One region of the Butyricicoccus sp. AM32-19 genome, then DNA from elsewhere that is predicted to be linked to it. Evidence: predicted binding sites of a transcription regulator. Region 1 holds the regulator's gene; each other region holds the start of a gene.
What was found. The regulator NrdR, encoded in region 1, represses ribonucleotide reductase genes. The targets are predictions, from matches to a motif close to CACNANATNTNGTG.
Positions count from the first base shown of each region.

Region 2: DW806_RS07485 (anaerobic ribonucleoside triphosphate reductase) is a predicted target of NrdR. The motif match lies at 3,992-4,005, and genes of this name have one in related genera.
Region 3: nrdD (anaerobic ribonucleoside-triphosphate reductase) is a predicted target of NrdR. The motif match lies at 4,182-4,195, and genes of this name have one in related genera.

Region 1 is NZ_QUIX01000020.1:27,429-33,342, reverse strand. Features, by position in the region: gene DW806_RS13470 (hypothetical protein) at 1-218, opposite strand, end outside; gene DW806_RS13465 (HD domain-containing protein) at 324-914, opposite strand; gene nrdR (transcriptional regulator NrdR) at 973-1,428, opposite strand; gene secD (protein translocase subunit SecD) at 1,648-4,038, opposite strand; gene purB (adenylosuccinate lyase) at 4,214-5,644, opposite strand.
Region 2 is NZ_QUIX01000007.1:9,295-15,208, forward strand. Features, by position in the region: gene DW806_RS07465 (hypothetical protein) at 1-407, opposite strand, end outside; gene DW806_RS07470 (hypothetical protein) at 425-1,105, opposite strand; gene DW806_RS07475 (6-phosphofructokinase) at 1,206-2,447, opposite strand; gene DW806_RS15895 (hypothetical protein) at 2,524-2,652, shown strand; gene fba (class II fructose-1,6-bisphosphate aldolase) at 2,708-3,676, shown strand; gene DW806_RS07485 (anaerobic ribonucleoside triphosphate reductase) at 4,093-5,914, shown strand, end outside.
Region 3 is NZ_QUIX01000011.1:52,475-58,388, reverse strand. Features, by position in the region: gene hydF ([FeFe] hydrogenase H-cluster maturation GTPase HydF) at 1-1,082, opposite strand, end outside; gene hydG ([FeFe] hydrogenase H-cluster radical SAM maturase HydG) at 1,095-2,543, opposite strand; gene hydE ([FeFe] hydrogenase H-cluster radical SAM maturase HydE) at 2,616-3,662, opposite strand; gene DW806_RS10065 (TM1266 family iron-only hydrogenase system putative regulator) at 3,655-3,912, opposite strand; gene nrdD (anaerobic ribonucleoside-triphosphate reductase) at 4,339-5,914, shown strand, end outside.

The sequences.
Region 1 (5,914 bases):
CTGATGCGGTGGTTAGCCACGCGGACACGCTCGTCCAGCAGCGCGACCTGCTGCTCCAGCCTGAAGGTTCGGGTGATGAGGTTATTGTGCTTTTCGACCTTCTTTTCAAGCTGTTCGATGCGGTAATTGACCAGCTTGCCGGAGACGATAATGCCGCCGGCCGTGCCCGCCAGCGTCCCCAGCAGACTCAGTCCCGCAATGATGATCTCAGCTGACACGTTTTCACCTCCTTGCTTCGCATAAGTGCCTGCACCCATACGCCGTTCGGCGGCGAAAATTGACCACGAATGGTCAACTCGGTCGAAAACTATTCCTATTTTCTTTTATTTTTCTTTGAGCGCACCCTTTTCGATGTTCGCCTGCAGGATTTTGTCCGTCAGCTCATACAGATACGCCGAGCCTTTCTCTGTGCGGCTCTGGCGGCCGTAGACCTGCTTGGCGGTCACATCGTGGTCAGCCCAGTCGCTGCCGCCGTTGCTGTTGTTGAGCAAGAGCGGCTGCAGATTGTCCATCGCGTGGGCAAAGTGCGCCTCGGCGGTCTCATCGGCCTCAAATTCGTCAAAAACAGCCATCAGTTCGCGCTTCTGGTCGTCCGGCAGGAGCGAATAAATGCGCTGCTTTGCCGCGTCCTCGCGCGTCTTCTGCGTCTGCAGACCGTCGGTGTCGTAGGCGTAGGTGTCGCCTGCGTCAATCTCCACCACATCGTGCAGCAGGCACATGAGCATGACCCGCGCCACATCCACCGGCTCGTTGGAATATTCCTGCAGCAGATACGCCATGACAGCCATGTGCCATGCGTGCTCGGCGTCATTCTCGCGGCGGCCGTGGCCGGAGAGATGCGTCTGCCGGAAAATGTTCTTCTCCTTGTCGATCTCAAGAATGAAATTCAGCTGTTTCTGCAGCCGTTCGTCCATAAATCCATCTTCCTTTCGATATGAAAAAACGGGTACAGCCTGCGCCATACCCGCCGAATTATTTATCTTTGAGGAGCGTGTTCAGCTCTTCCATAAAGGTGTTGATGTCCTTAAACTGGCGGTAGACCGAGGCAAACCGCACATACGCGACCTCATCAACCTTACGCAGCTGCTCCATGACAAGCTCACCGATGACCTTGCTGGAGACCTCGCTTTCGAGCGAGCTGAACAGCTTCTGCTCGACGTAATCGACGATCTGCTCCAACTGCATCAGCGAAACCGGGCGTTTCTCGCAAGCCTTCACCAGACCGTTGAGCAGCTTCTGGCGGTCGTACGCCTGCCGCGTGCCATCGCGCTTGATCAGCATAAGCGGCATGCGCTCCACCGTCTCGTAGGTGGTAAAGCGTTTTCCGCAGTGGAGACATTCACGCCGGCGGCGGATGCTGGTACCCTCGTCCGTCGGACGGGAGTCCACGACCTTGCTGTCTTCAAAGCTGCAAAATGGGCACTTCATCGTACTTCCCCCTTGTGAACACCGCTTCACACGCGTGGTTTGTTATCTGTCTGCTGTTATTATACTACGCGGAGTGCTGTTAAGTCAATTTTTTATTGCGATAAAGCGGCACCTTTTCCTGCACTGCCCTATCCGGTCGGCTTCTTTCTCTGTACCAGTCCCCTGCGCCGATAAACAAACGCAAAAAAGGCACCCGAACGGGTGCCTTTTCGATAGTCGTTAGATCTTGCGGCGACGGCGGAACTTCTTACGGAAGAAGCCCCACAGACCGGTAGACAGCATAACGGACGACCAGCCGCCGGCCAGGATACCGACGATCAGCGGCAGAGTGAACTGCTTGAGCGACGGAACACCGAGGATGTATACCATGCCGATGGTGAACAGCGTGGTAAGCGTGGTGTTGATGGTACGGCCCATGGTCTGCCAGATGCTCTTCTCGCCAATGACCTCAAACGGCTCCTTGCGCGCGGTGCGCAGGTTCTCACGAACGCGGTCGAATACGATGATGGACGCGTTGATGGAGTAGCCGAGGATGGTCAGTGCAGCAGCGATGAAGTTGCTGTCGAGCGGAATCTGCAGCAGAACGTAAACGCTCAGCATAACGAGCAGATCGTGAACCAGGCAGCAGATCGCAGCCAGACCACTGGTCAGCTCGAAGCGGAAGGTGATGTACACCAGCATCAGCAGGATTGCAAGGATCGAGCAGAGGAATGCCGAACGCTGCAGGTCGCTGCCGACAGAAGCGGATACGTCGTTGTTGTTGAGGATATCGGTATCGGCAAGGCTGTACTTCTCCAGCATCTTGTCGATCACGGCAGCACGCTGCTCGGAATCGATCGAGGTGGAGCGGATCAGCACGTCCTCGTTGCCGTCACCGGAGGAGGTTACAGAGGATGCGTCCACGCCGGTTGCGTCCTTGAACAGATCGCTGACCTCGGTCTGGATATCCTGCGTAACAGCGGTATGCATGTTGAACTCCATCTCGGTACCGCCGGCAAAGTCGATGCTCAGGTTGAACAGGTTCTTGCCGAACGGCAGCAGGATCAGCGCGACAAGGCCGGTAGCGACCAGTACGACAGAGATACCGCCAAAGATCTTGAAGTTCTTGAGGATCGGGAAATGCTTCTTCTCTTCCTTGCGCTCACGCAGGCCGTAAGCCTTCGGGTTGCGGATGTGGAAATCCACCATGCGGTTGAGCAGGAAGTGCGTGATGGTCAGCGCGGTGAACATGGACACGATAACACCGATGCCCAGCGTGGTAGCGAAGCCGACGATCGTGCCGGTGCCGAGGAAGAACAGCACGCCGCACGCGATCAGGGTGGTGATGTTGGAGTCCAGAATTGCGGTAAACGCACGCTTGAAGCCGGAGTCAATGGCGCTCTTGACAGTCTTGCCGGCAGCCATTTCCTCCTTGATGCGCTCGAAGATAATGACGTTTGCGTCAACCGCCATACCGATGGACAGGATAATACCTGCAATGCCCGGCAGGGACAGGTTTACGCGAATCAGGCTGAACAGCAGCGCCTCGATAACCATGTAGAAGCACAGAGCGAAGCAGGAAACAACGCCCGGGATGCGGTACATGATGATCATGAACAGCATAACAAGTACCAGACCGATCAGGCCTGCCTTCAGGCTGGAGCTCATCGCGTCAGCGCCGAGCTGCGGGCCGACAGAGCGAAGCTCTACCTGCTTGAGCGAGAACGGGATCTGACCTGCGTTGATGAGGTTTGCCAGCTCGGTCGCGCTGTCGCGGGTGAACGAGCCGGAGATTACGCAGCTGTCGCTGTCGATCTTGGAAGAAACGGACGGTGCGGAAATAACCTGATCGTCCATGACGATAGCCATCACGTTGGTGCCGTCAGTGCGGGCCGCGATGCTCTCGGTCGCTTCAGCAAACTTCTGCTTGCCCTCAGAGGTAAACTGTACCTCTACATAATGGGTATCCGCAACTTCGTTGCCGGTCGGGCGGCCATAGCCGTAAGTAGCTTTCTTAACGTCAGAGCCGGTCAGCCACTCCTTGCCGTCAGCATCAACAAAGGTGAGCTGTGCGGTGGTGCCGAGGGTCTGTACGGCCTCCTCCGGGTTGGTGATCTGCGGGATTTCGACCGTTACGCGGTTGTCGCCGCTGAGGGATACGGTAGCCTCGGTAAAGCCCTTACCGGTCAGTCGCTGACGGATGACCTTCTGTACCGAGTTCATGTCGTCGGACAGGTTGCTGGTGTCGTAGCCGTCCGGGATTTCGGCCTCGTATACGATACGGGAGCCGCCGACCAGATCCAGACCCAGACGGATACCATTGTCGGTATCGAGTACGCTCGGGATGATGGCCTTCAGACCGGAGTCTGTCGTGTCTGCGGAATCGGTCGAAGCCGAGTCAGCAGAGGTGTCAGCAGACGCATCCGTGCTGTCTGCCGTGTTGTCCGCCGTGTCTGCGCTGTTGTCGGTAGACGAGGTGTCGCTCGTATCCGTCGCAGATGTGTCGGACGTTGCCGTGTTCCGGAACGGCATGGTCCAGCCGCCCGGAATGTACACTCCTGTTACCGCCGTCACGCCGAGGAAAATGATGATCAGCATGACCGCGATAAAGGAAGTTACACTCTTTTTCACTTGCAAGTGCCTCCTTTATTTTTTTGTTACACAACTGATTTAGTATACAGCATAACAGCCAAAAAGTCAATCATTCTGCATGAATTGTGCAACATTTATGCGTCATTGACGCATAAGCGGCAGAATATCCCGCGTGAGCGGGATATCTGTCAATTTCAGGGATAAACTTTCCGGTTTACAGGTTGATCTCTACCTTTACGTCCTCACCGGTGAGGTACGGCGCGATCGCCGGACGAACACACTCGCTCAGGAACTCGTCTACCTGAGACGGGCAGCGGCCGATGTAAGCGGACGGGTCGAGGTGCTCGAGGATCTGCTCACGGGTCATGCCGAACATCGGGTCGCCGGCAATGCGGTCAACCATATCGTTCTCGAGGCCCTCCTCCTTGATGCGCTTGCCCGCAGCCATGGAGTGCTCGCGGATGCGCTCGTGCAGGTCCTGACGGTTGCCGCCGCGCTTTACGGCGTCCATCATGATGTTCTCGGTTGCCATGAACGGCAGCTCGTTCATAACGTGCGCCTCGATGACCTTCGGGTAAACGACCAGACCGGAAACGACGTTGATCATGATGTTGAGGATTGCGTCAACGGCAAGGAATGCCTCCGGCACGGAAATGCGCTTGTTCGCAGAGTCGTCGAGCGTGCGCTCGAACCACTGGGTAGCCGAGGTGAAGGCCGGGTTCAGGCTGTCGCAGATGACGTAGCGCGCCAGTGCGCAGATACGCTCGGAACGCATCGGGTTGCGCTTGTACGGCATGGCGGACGAGCCGATCTGGTTCTTCTCAAACGGCTCCTCTACTTCCTTCAGGTGCTGCAGCAGACGCAGGTCGGTTGCGAACTTGGAAGCGGATTCTGCGATACCGGCGAGCGTTGCGAGCGTCTGCGCGTCGATCTTGCGGGAGTAGGTCTGGCCGGAGACCGGAACCACGCCTGCAAAGCCGAAATCATCGGCAATGCGCTTCTCGAGTTCCTTAACCTTGCTCTCGTCGCCGTCAAACAGCTCCATGAAGGACGCCTGCGTGCCGGTCGTGCCCTTGCTGCCGAGCATGCGCAGGTTTTCGATGCGGTATTCTACCTCGTTCAAATCCATCAGCAGCTCGTTCATCCACAGGGTAGCGCGCTTGCCGACCGTGGTCAGCTGTGCGGGCTGGAAGTGGGTGAAGCCGAGAGTCGGCTGGGACTTGTGCGCATCCGCGAACTGCGCCAGCTTGTCCAGTACGGTCGCCAGCTTTTTGCGAACCAGCAGCAGACCCTCACGGATCTGGATGATGTCGGTATTGTCACCGACATACGCACTGGTAGCGCCGAGGTGGATAATGCCGGCCGCCTTGGGAGCCGCCTTGCCGAAGGTGTAAACGTGCGCCATAACGTCATGGCGTACCTCCTTCTCGCGCTGACGGGCCACATCGTAGTCGATGTCGGTCAGGTGCGCGGCCATCTCGTCCACCTGCTCCTGCGTGATCGGCAGACCGAGCGCCAGCTCCGCCTTAGCCAGCGACAGCCACAGCCGACGCCAGGTGGAGAACTTCATATCCGAGGAGAAGGTGTAGAGCATCTCCTTGGAAGCGTAGCGCGAGGAAAGCGGGCTTTCGTACACGTTGTTCATGTTATTCGTCCTTTCCGGTGTGTATTTTATCCAAATTATAACGAAATAACGGACTTGGATGGTATCTAATCTTCCATAACAGTCCGATTTTAGTTTAACACTTTGCACCGGTCATTTCAAGCAAAACCGACCGGTTTTGCGCTATCTTGTAGCAATAAACAAAGTTTGCAGCGGTTTCGCCGTTAGATTTTGCGTCCTCCCCTTTTTCCTGCACCGCCTGCGCGGTTCAAGTGCCCCAGAGGTTCGGTGCAGAAACCAAAAAGCAGCACC
Region 2 (5,914 bases), on a different contig from region 1:
AGGAACGGCAGCTTTTCGCTCGGCGTGAAGATGGTCAGCGGACCGTCCATGCGGTCGATATCATGTGTGCCGGAGAGTACGAACGTGGTCAGCTCCAGCAGGAAGGGAACACCCATCACCGGGTCCTCCTCCGGGAACGGACGTCCCTTGAACATTACCGACTCGAACTGCTGCATGACCGGATAGGTTTTCTTGAACTTCTTGAAGAAGCGAAAATACGGATTTTCACCGAAAACAGCCTTGCGGTCGTAGTCGGCATACTTTTCGCGCAGGGCATCCAGTTCTGCGTGAACAAGGTCGTAAAATTTCGTTATATCCCATGCGGAGCGGTCGGGATAGGTGACTTCGAGGATGCCGAGCGGAATATTGCGCTCGGCAAAGGTCGGGTCCTTGATGATTTCAAGCATAAGAGCACCTCGATTTGTTAAGCGGGTTCGTAGGAACTGTGATAATCGGCAGCGGCTTCGCCGGTCAGCACATCGTAGTAGTACCACTGCGATTTATCCGCGCTAGTGAAGAAATACACGCCGAGGGGGTGCTCTGCGGTATCGCTGGTCAGCCGACCGACATATTCGCCGCTTGCACCGCCAGCCGCTTCTCCGGTGCGGATGATTTCGTCAACGGACACCGGATGCAGCACGGCGATCATGCCGAGCTGCGCGATGGCGTAGGACAGGTACAGCAGGAAGATGGTATAGGCGGACTGCCGCAGCGAAGCCTCCTGCAGAGGGTGGTTCATGCACTTGCCGATCAGCAGGCCGATGAAGGACAGCACGATCAGCGCCGCAATCCACCAGAAGCTGATCTCATACAGCGGGTTCATGCCGGACAGCAGGGCAATAAACAGCATCAGCGCTACCAGAAAGACGAGCAGCGCCTGCGCCCAGCGGCTGTGGTCCCTGCCGTCGGGATTACTGGGTCTGCTGTTCATAAAAATGTTGAAGATGAGCGCAACCGGCGCGAACACCCACAGATAGGTCGGGAAGCCGCCGATGGCACCGTCATACACAGTGTTCCAGTGCATGGCGAGCAGGCAGGTGCCCAGCCAGACGATGACCGAAGATACGAGCAGCAGCAGATTTTTCTTGGATTTAAAAAGATTCATACAGGAAATTCCTCTTAAAAGCAAACGGGCAGAGCCTTGCGGCTCTACCCGTTTTGATTACGCACCGCAAGGCACGCTCTGTTCAGTTAAACCGAAAAGATTAAGCCTCAGCCTTGATCTTCTTCAGGTTAGCGAAGCGCGGCAGACCGGATACCTTCGGGCCAACGTTCTCGCCGTTGATGAGCGGCAGAGCGTAGTCAACGAACTCCTGCGTTACGCCGTTGCCTTCCTCGTTGATCCACTCACGCGGAACCTTCTTCTCGGTGTTAGCAACCTCGGAGAGCGGCAGCAGCTCGATCTCGCACTTGTAGCCGTTCTCGTCACGGGTGCACTTGAAGCCCGGCATGTAGTCGGTCTTGCCTGCAACTGCGTTCTCAACAGCAGCCTTGCCGGACATATAGGACTCGTCAACGTCGGTCTTGGAAGCGCAGTGAGCAGCGCAGCGCTGCAGCAGGCTCAGCTCGATGCCGCGAACCTTGCAGCCCAGCTCGTTCTTAACGGTGTCAGCCAGCATGGAAGCCAGACCGCCCAGCTGTGCATGGCCGAAGCCGTCGGTAGCAGAGGTCTTAGCCTCGGATACGAAGGAGCCGTCAGCGTAGTGGATACCCTCGGAAACAGCTACCAGGCAGTTGCCCTTCTCGTCATAGATGCGCTTTACGTCAGCCAGGAACTTCTTCATATCGAAGTCGGTCTCCGGCAGGTAAACCAGATCCGGACCTGCGCCCATAGCGGTAGCCAGACCGGCAGCACCTGCCAGCCAGCCAGCGTGACGGCCCATGATCTCTACGACGCAGACCATGCCGGTGTCGTATACGCGAGCGTCCTGATAGATCTCCATGCAGGAAGTAGCGATATACTTGGCAGCGGAAGCAAAGCCCGGGCAGTGGTCGGTGCCGAACAGGTCGTTGTCGATGGTCTTCGGAATGCCCATTACGCGGCACTCGTAGCCGGACTTCATCATATACTTGGAAACCTTGTTGCAGGTATCCATGGAGTCGTTGCCGCCGTTGTAGAAGAAGTAACGGATGTCGTACTTCTTGAAGATCTCGAGGATGCGCTTGTAATCGGTGTCGTCAACATCCGGATCAGCCAGCTTGTAGCGGCAGGAGCCCAGTGCAGAGGACGGGGTGTAGCGCAGAAGAGCCAGCTCGTCGCGGTCTTCCTTGTCGATATCATACAGGTCGTCGTTCAGCAGGCCCTTGATGCCGTGTGCCATGCCGAATACGCGGGTGATGGACGGATTGTCCAGTGCTGCCTCCAGCGCACCCAGAACAGAAGAGTTGATTACGGAAGTCGGGCCGCCCGACTGACCGATGACGCAAGCGCCTTTCAGTTCACTCATTGATAAAACCTCCTAAGCAAATTAAAACGCAGAGCTGTGCCATGCATTTTCTTACTCATAAAGAGTATCATATAATATGAAAAAAATCAATGAAAATCCTGCGTTTTCGGCAGGTTTGGCAATTTTGGCAAAGTTGCCGCAGGAATTCGACGAAAAAATGACAGGATTTTTTGGATATGGACTTGATTTTAGCATGCTTAACTGATAGAATAAAAGCAGAATTTTTAAGATTCAGTTTTTATCAGAAAGGAAGTATTCCCATGCCTTTAGTTACTACTACTGAGATGTTCAAGAAGGCTTACGACGGCGGCTACGCTGTTGGCGCTTTCAACGTGAACAACATGGAGATCGTTCAGGGTATCACCGAGGCTTGCCAGGAGCAGCACGCTCCGGTAGTCCTGCAGGTATCCAAGGGCGCACGCGCTTACGCAAACCACACCTACCTCGTTAAGATGGTAGAGGCTGCTGTTAAGGAGTGCCCGGACATTCCGATCGCTCTGCATCTGGACCACGGCCCGGACTTCGAGACCTGCAAGTCCTGCATCGACGGCGGTTTCTCCTCCGTTATGATCGACTGCTCCTCCCGTCCGTTCGACGAGAACGTTGAGGAGACCAAGAAGGTTGTAGAGTACGCTCACGCTCACGGCGTTGTTGTCGAGGCTGAGCTCGGCACCCTGGCTGGCGTAGAGGACGACGTAAAGGTTTCCGCTGAGGATTCCTCCTACACCCATCCGGAAGAGGTTGAGGAGTTCGTAACCCGCACCGGCTGTGACTCTCTGGCTATCGCAATCGGCACCTCTCACGGCGCTTACAAGTTCACCCCGGATCAGTGCACCCGCAACGAGCAGGGCATTCTGGTTCCGCCTCCGCTGCGTTTCGACGTACTCGAGGAAGTTTCCAAGCGTCTGCCGGGCTTCCCGATCGTACTGCACGGTTCCTCTTCCGTACCGCGTGAGTTTGTTGACAAGATCAACAAGTTCGGCGGCAAGATGCCGGATGCAATCGGCATTCCGGAGGAAGAGCTGCGTCACGCTGCACAGCTGTCCGTCTGCAAGATCAATATCGACTCCGATATTCGTCTGGCTATCACCGCTTCTATCCGCGAGCACTTCGCTGAGCATCCGGATCACTTCGACCCGCGCCAGTACCTGAAGCCGGCTCGTCAGGCTGTCAAGGACATGGTTACCCACAAGCTGATCAATGTTCTGGGCTGCAACGGCAAGGCATAAGATCATTTTCTGATCGAAACCAAAGAACCTCGGAATCCTGTTCCGGGGTTCTTTTTTCGTCTTGCGATGGGGAATAGAACGGATACCATATATAGTGTATCTGCTTTTTTGCGGGAGAAATTACCACGGAGAAAATAAAGGAGAAACTTTGTGGAATTTGTCGCGCTTTTCTGATAAATTTTTCGAGTCAAGAGGAAAAGTTTAGAGAATGCTCCAATAAAAATAGTGCTTTTCTTGCAAATGTGCCAAAAAGAATTTAGCGCCTTGACAGGGCGGTGTTTCGGCGGTAGAATATATAAGCAAGAGATAAGCAGACACAAGATGTTGTGCGATATTGAATGCACCACTACATAATTTAGTAAATAATCAAGAAATCGCCGTTAGGCGGTTTTTGTATGAGAGAGGGATTTTTCTTTATGATTCAGCAGATCGTCAAGCGGGACGGGCGCATGGCTCCCTTTGAGATCGACAAGATCACAAATGCAATTTTCGGCGCAGCACAGGCCTCCGGCGGCCAGGATCACGATATGGCGCAGGAGCTGGCAGAGCAGGTCGAAAAAACGCTGGAGGAGACTGCTGGAACCGAAACTCCCACCGTTGAACAGGTGCAGGACACTGTTGAGAAGGTTCTGATCGAAAGCGGACATGCCCGCACGGCCAAGAAGTACATCCTGTACCGCAACGAGCGCACCCGCGTGCGTGAGATGAACACCCGTCTGATGAAGGTGTACGAGGATCTGACGTTCAAGTCCTCGCTCGAGAACGACGTCAAGCGCGAGAACGCCAATATCGACGGTGATACCGCGATGGGCACCATGCTCAAGTACGGCTCCGAGGGCGCCAAGCAGTTCTATGAGATGTTTATCCTCGATCCGGCGCATGCTAAGGCGCACCGCGAGGGCGATATCCATATCCACGATCTGGATTTTCTGACGCTGACCACCACCTGCTGTCAGATTGACCTGCTGAAGCTGTTCCGCGACGGTTTTTCCACCGGTCACGGCTTCCTGCGTGAGCCGAACGACATCCGTTCGTACTCTGCGCTGGCATGCATTGCTATCCAGTCTAATCAGAATGACCAGCACGGCGGTCAGAGCGTGCCGAACTTCGATTACTCGATGGCGCCGGGTGTGCGCAAGACCTTCCGCAAGCTGTTCCGCGACAATCTCGCCAAGGCCCTTGAGGTGTTCGGTGAGGACGACAACAACGAGGTCGATGCGCGTGCGCTGACCGAGCGTGTTGAGCAGGAGACCGGCAAGTGGGCTTGTCTGGCAGGCGGCAACGGCTACGACGAAGCGATGGCTAAGGCACTTTCCGAGACGCTTGACGAAAAGACGGTTGCAAAGTGCATGAAGTTTGCCCGCAAGTACGCGGATAAGGAGACCCGCAAGGGCACCTATCAGGCGATGGAAGCGCTGGTTCACAATCTGAACACTATGCACTCGCGTGCAGGTGCACAGATTCCGTTCTCGTCGCTCAACTACGGCACGGATACCTCTCCGGAGGGCCGTCTGGTCATGGAGCAGCTGCTGCTCGCGACCGAGGCCGGTCTGGGCAACGGTGAGACCCCGATTTTCCCGATCCACATTTTCAAGGTCAAGGAGGGCGTCAACTACAACGAGGGCGACCCGAACTACGACCTGTTCAAGCTGGCGTGCCGCGTTTCCGCGAAGCGCATGTTCCCGAATTTCTCGTTCATCGATGCGCCGTTTAACCTGCAGTATTACAAGCCGGGTCATCCGGAGACCGAGGTCGGCTACATGGGCTGCCGCACGCGTGTTATGTCCAATGTGTGCGATCCGACCCGTGAGATCACCTACGGTCGCGGCAACCTGTCGTTCACGTCGGTCAACCTGCCGCGCATTGCAATCCGCAGCCACGGCGATCTGGACTGGTTCTTCGAGGATCTTGACCGCAAGATCGACCTCGTAATCGACCAGCTGCTCGACCGTTTCCGCATCCAGTGCGGCAAGCGCGTGCGCAACTACCCGTTCCTGATGGGTGAGGGCGTATGGCTGGATTCCGAAAAGCTGGGTCCGGATGACGAGGTTGGCGAGGTGCTTAAGCACGGCACACTGACGCTCGGCTTTATCGGTCTGGCGGAGTGCCTCAAGGCGCTCATCGGCGTACACCACGGCGAGAGCGACGAGGCGCAGAACCTCGGTCTTGAGATCGTGGGTCACATGCGTCAGCGCATGGACGAGGCAACCGAGAAATACCACCTCAACTTCTCGCTGA
Region 3 (5,914 bases), on a different contig from region 1:
AGACGATACTGCATTTCCCGCTCGTTCAGCATGCAGCCGCCGCAGTGCACGACAAGTGCGTACTTGCTCACGTCCTCAGGAAACTCATTGCCCACGGTAAACGAGAACTGCACATCCTTGCCGGTAAATCTGCGAATCCAGTTCGGCAGTTTTTCCGTGCCAATATCGCCGCACTGGCGGTGATGCGTGCAGCCTTCGGAGATGAGCACAGTATCGCCATCCTGCAAAGAATTCAGCTGTGCAGCACCGAGAATCGCCTGCCGCAGATTGCCTTTGTATCGGGCAAACAGGATGGAGAACGAGGTCAGCTGGACATTTTTCGGCACCAGCTTGTCCACAATGCCGAACGCCTGTGAGTCCGTGATAACCAGCCGCGGCGGCTCACGCAGGGATTCCAGCGTGCGGGTCAGCTCGGTTTCGCGGGTGACAAGCGAAATTGCGCCTGCTTCCAGAATATCGCGGATGGTCTGCTGCTGCGGCAGGATCAGCCGGCCTTTCGGTGCGGCTGAGTCGATCGGCACGACCAGTACGACTGTGTCATTCGGCGCAAGCAGGTCAGCAACCAGACGTTTTTCCGGCTCGGTCGGCTTGACGGCTCGTGCGATCAGTTCCTTGAGTTCACGGATATTGCTGTCGGCTGCTGCGCTGACGTAAATCTCGTTTTCCGGCATGGCGGCAGGAACCGAAGTCAAATCCGCCTTGTTGTGCGCGATGACAAACGGAATCTCCCGCTTGCGGAACAGCTCGATAAGCTCCTGCTCGGCAGGCTGCAAACCGCGCGTGCTGTCCGTGACAAGAACCGCAATATCCGTCTTTTCCAGCACGCGGAGCGCCCGGCGGACACGTTCCTCACCGAGCGTGCCCTCATCATCAATGCCCGGCGTGTCGATGATAACCACCGGACCGATAGGGAGCAGTTCCATCGCCTTCTGCACCGGATCGGTGGTCGTGCCCTTGACATCGGAAACAATGGACAGTGTTTGTCCGGTCACGCGGTTTACCACGCTGGATTTGCCCGCATTGCGCAGGCCGAAAAAGCCGATGTGTACGCGCTCGCCGGAGGGCTGTGCGTTCAGTCCCATAGGAAACCCTCCTTAGAAGCGGAAATCACGGCGGTTGGAGCTGCAGATATCCTTGATATGCTCGGCTGCAATTTCGCGTACCTTATCGCGCGGGATTTTTTTAAGTTCCTCCTGAATCAGCTCCATGCCGACGCGCTTGGTGTCCTCGCTTGCGTAATCGACCAGATACTCCGCGAGTGTCATCAATGCGTTCGGGTGGCAGCAGTTGAGGATCTGGCCGTTCTTGCACAGGCTCATGAAACGGTCGCCGGTGCGCCCCTCACGGTAGCAGGCGGTGCAGAACGACGGAATAAACCCAAGCTGCATGAGCCAGTGAACAACCTCATCGAGCGAGCGCTGATCGGATACATCAAACTGCTCAGAGTCGTGCGGACGCTCCTCTTCCTCATAGCCACCGACCGAGGTACGGGAAGCACCGCTGATCTGCGAAATGCCCAGACCAAGTGCCTTCTCACGCACCTGCTGGCTCTCGCGGGTGGAGATGATCATGCCGGTGTACGGCACGGCAATGCGGATGCACGCGATAACCTTTGCGAACAGCTCGTCGCTCAGGCCGTTGTCGAATACGTTCGGATCGATATCGTCCGCGCGCTTGATACGCGGTACGCTGATAGTATGCGGGCCAACGCCGTGTACAGCCTCCAGATGCTCGGCGTGCATGAGCAGACCGGCGAACTCGTACTTGTACATTTCCAGACCGAACAGAACACCCAGACCAACGTCGTCGATACCGCCGTCCATCGCGCGATCCATTGCTTCGGTGTGGTAGTCGTAATCGTGCTTCGGACCTGCCGGATGCAGCTTGAGGTAGCTCTGCTTGTGGTAGGTCTCCTGGAACAGAATGTAAGTGCCGATGCCGGCGTCCTTCAGCTTGCGGTAATTCTCGACCGTTGTCGCCGCAATGTTGACGTTGACACGTCGAATCGCACCGTTTTTATGCTTGATGGAGTAAATGGTGTTGATGCACTCGAGAATGTACTCGATCGGGTTGTTGACCGGGTCCTCACCGGCCTCGATGGCAAGGCGCTTGTGACCCATATCCTGCAGTGCGATAACCTCGCGGGCAACCTCTTCCTGCGTCAGCTTTTTGCGAGTGATATGGCGGTTTTTTGCGTGATACGGACAGTAAACACAGCCGTTCACGCAGTAATTCGACAGATACAGCGGTGCAAACATAACAATACGGTTGCCGTAGAACGCCAGCTTGATCTCCTCGGCCAGCTGATACATCTCCTCGATCTTCTCGGGGATATCACAGGCCAGCAGCACGGAGGCTTCGCGATGCGTCAGACCGGCACAGTGTACGCCGGTAGCTGTTTTCTGCGGACGGGCCTTTTCCAGAATGCTGTCGATCAGCTCGATGTTGTGCTTGTTCTCCTCGGCGTATTTCAGCGTTTCAAGGATTTCCTCATGGTTGATAAACTCCTCTGCATGGAGTGATTTCGGGTTGTACTGAGCCATTTTTTTGTTTTCCTTTCTTATCTTGCGGTCAGAGGATTACTCTTTCCGTCAGAGTCCCTTAAAATGTATCACTTATCGGATAATATCTCCGCGTGCGGTAACAATCCGGCAGCCGACCGACGCCACACGGCGCGACAGGCAGCCGATGCACTGTGCAGCCTCCTCACCGGTACATAGTTTGCCGTCGTACAGTGCATATTTTTTTCGCACCCCAAGCGGAGACAGATTGGGCATCACTACGTTTGCACCAGCCTGCAGTCCGCGCTCGCGGCCGTCCGGCCGGATGGTGCCGAGCGCCGTTGTAGCGGGCAGCAGCAAATTCGGTTGGATCAGCCGCAGCAGTGACAGCAGATACACTGTCTGCTCACACGTTCCGGCCGGAAAATCGCGGAACGGTGTGTCCTTCTGCGGAATAAACGGGCCGATACCGCACATCTCCGGCCGAAATTTTTCGATGAACTTTAAGTCCTCAGCGAGTGTTCGTGCCGTCTGATACGGCGAGCCGACCATAAAGCCGCAGCCGGTCTGGTAGCCGATGTCTTTCAAATCACGAAGGCAGCGCATACGGTTGTCAAACGACATCTGCGCCGGATGCAGCTTTTCATAATGTGCCTGATCGGCGGTTTCGTGACGGAGCAGATAACGGTCCGCGCCAGCATCGAACATCGCCTGATAGGCTTCACGAGGGAACTCTCCGAGCGACAGCGTTACTGCACAGTCCGGAAACTCGGCTTTGATCTGTCGTACCAGATGGCAAACCACATCGGCCGAGAATGCGCTGTCCTCGCCGCCCTGCATAACAAAGGTGCGGAAACCGAGTGCGTAGCCTTCCCGGGCACAGTCCAGTATCTGCGCCTCGGTCAGTCGGTAGCGGTCACACGCAGGATTGGAACGCCGGATACCGCAGTAATAGCAGTCGTTGCGGCAGATATTGCCGATTTCGATCAGTCCTCGAATGTACACATTCGTACCGTATACCTGTTTTCGTAAGGCAACCGCTTTCTCTGCGGCATAGGCTGCCAGTTCATCGCTCTGGTTTTCGATTAGATATTCGTATTCCTCTATTGACAGGCTGTGCTGCGCTTCCAGCCGGTCAATGAGCTGCTTCTCCTTATTCATCGCTCTGCACATTGGAGTACGCGGTCTTGACGCTGATGCCGTCCAGATTGCCGATTTTGCCGGACAAAGCTGAAATCACATCCTGCGGCGCATCAATGGCGATGGACACAATGTTGATATTGCGCGCTCGATAGGGAATACCCATGCGCCCGATGATATAGCTGCCGTACTCATGCAGCAGGGTATTGAGCCGTTCCACAGAATCCGTGTTCTCTACCACGATTCCCATGACGGCAACTCTTGTTTGCATAAAAACACCTCGGAATAAAAAATAACTGCGTCCTCTGAAAGACGCAGTCCGATACAGATATAAACGGCGCTTCCGTGCAAGAAACGCTGCAATACGATATGGACGGCTCCTTTCATGCAGAATCTGCGGACGCAGAGGCTTACTGTCAGGATCGCTACATCTATTATAGAGGATAGTCGGCAGACCCGCAAGCAAAACCGACGATTTTGTGCAAAGAATTATTTTCGCAAAAATATGTATGATATTTTTGTCGAATTTTATCCTTCCAAATCTATATCTTGTATGGTACAATGCAATAGCGGCACATGATATATGGGTATGCACTTTTACGCTTTGCCTGTAAACAGCAGTGCTTTTTTGTTCGCTTTTTATCGGACAATATGATATAATGATGAACGTATGAAATTTAGAGAGGAAGAACAACACATGGTTCGAGTTGTCAAAAAGGATCACACCAAAGAACCGTTTAACATCCAGAAGGTTGTTATCGCCGTCAATAAGTCGGCAAACCGTGTCCTCTACAACTTTACAGAGGATGAGTTGAAGTCGATCTGCAATCATGTCGAGGGTTATATCCGTGACCATCACATGACCGAGATTCAGATCTGGCAAATGCACAACATCGTTGAGTCTGCACTTGAGTCGGTGCAGCCGGAGGTTGCCAAAAGCTACCGCGACTACCGCAACTATAAGCAGGATTTTGTCGGCATGCTGGACAGCGTATACCAGAAAAGCCAGTCTATCATGTATATCGGCGATAAGGAAAATTCCAACACGGATTCCGCGCTGGTCTCCACTAAGCGCAGCCTGATCTTCAATCAGCTCAACAAGGAGCTGTACCAGAAGTTCTTTATGAACACCGAGGAACTGCAGGCCTGTCGGGACGGCTACATTTACGTCCACGATATGTCGGCACGCCGCGATACCATGAACTGCTGCCTGTTTGATGTAGCGAGTGTCCTCAAGGACGGCTTTGAGATGGGCAATCTGTGGTACAACGAGCCGAAAACACTTAATGTTGCATTTGACGTGATCGGTGATATCGTGCTTTCCGCTGCAAGCCAGCAGTACGGCGGCTTTACCGTGCCGTCGGTCGATCTGCTGCTCGAGCCCTATGCCGAGCGCAGCTACAAAATGCTGACCGAGAAGTATACTCGTCTGGGACTGGATGCTGATACGGTCGAGAAGGAAGTTATGGCGGACATTCTCAACGACTTTGAGCAGGGCTTCCAGGGCTGGGAGTACAAGTTCAACACGGTAGCATCCAGCCGCGGCGACTATCCGTTCATCACCATGACAATGGGAACCGGCACCGGTCGTTTTGCCAAGCTGGCCTCCATTACCATGCTGAATGTACGCCGCAAGGGACAGGGCAAAAAAGGCCAGAAAAAGCCGGTCCTGTTCCCGAAGATCGTATTCCTGTACGATGAGAACTTGCACGGTCCCGGCAAACTGCTTGAGGATGTATTTGAAGCCGGTATCCTGTGCTCGTCCCGTGCGATGTATCCGGACTGGCTGTCGCTGACCGGTGAAGGCTATGTGCCGAGCATGTATAAAAAGTACGGCGCGATCATCAGTCCGATGGGCTGCCGCGCGTTCCTGTCTCCGTGGTACGAGCGCGGAGGCATGAAGCCCGCTGATGAGAGCGACAAGCCGGTATTTGTCGGCCGCTGGAACATTGGCGCGGTATCGCTGCACCTGCCGATGATCTACGCTAAGGCACAGCAGGAGAGCCGTCCGTTCTGCGAGGTGCTGGACTACTATCTGGAGCTTATCCGCAAGCTGCACATCCGCACCTATGCATACCTGGGGGAGATGCGTGCATCCACCAATCCGTTGGCGTACTGCGAGGGCGGCTTCTACGGCGGACATCTCAAGCCGTCGGACAAGATCAAGCCGATTATGAAAACCGCTACTGCGTCGTTCGGCATTACTGCACTCAACGAGCTGCAGGAACTGTACAACGGTAAATCGCTTGCCGAGGACGGTCAGTTTGCCCTCG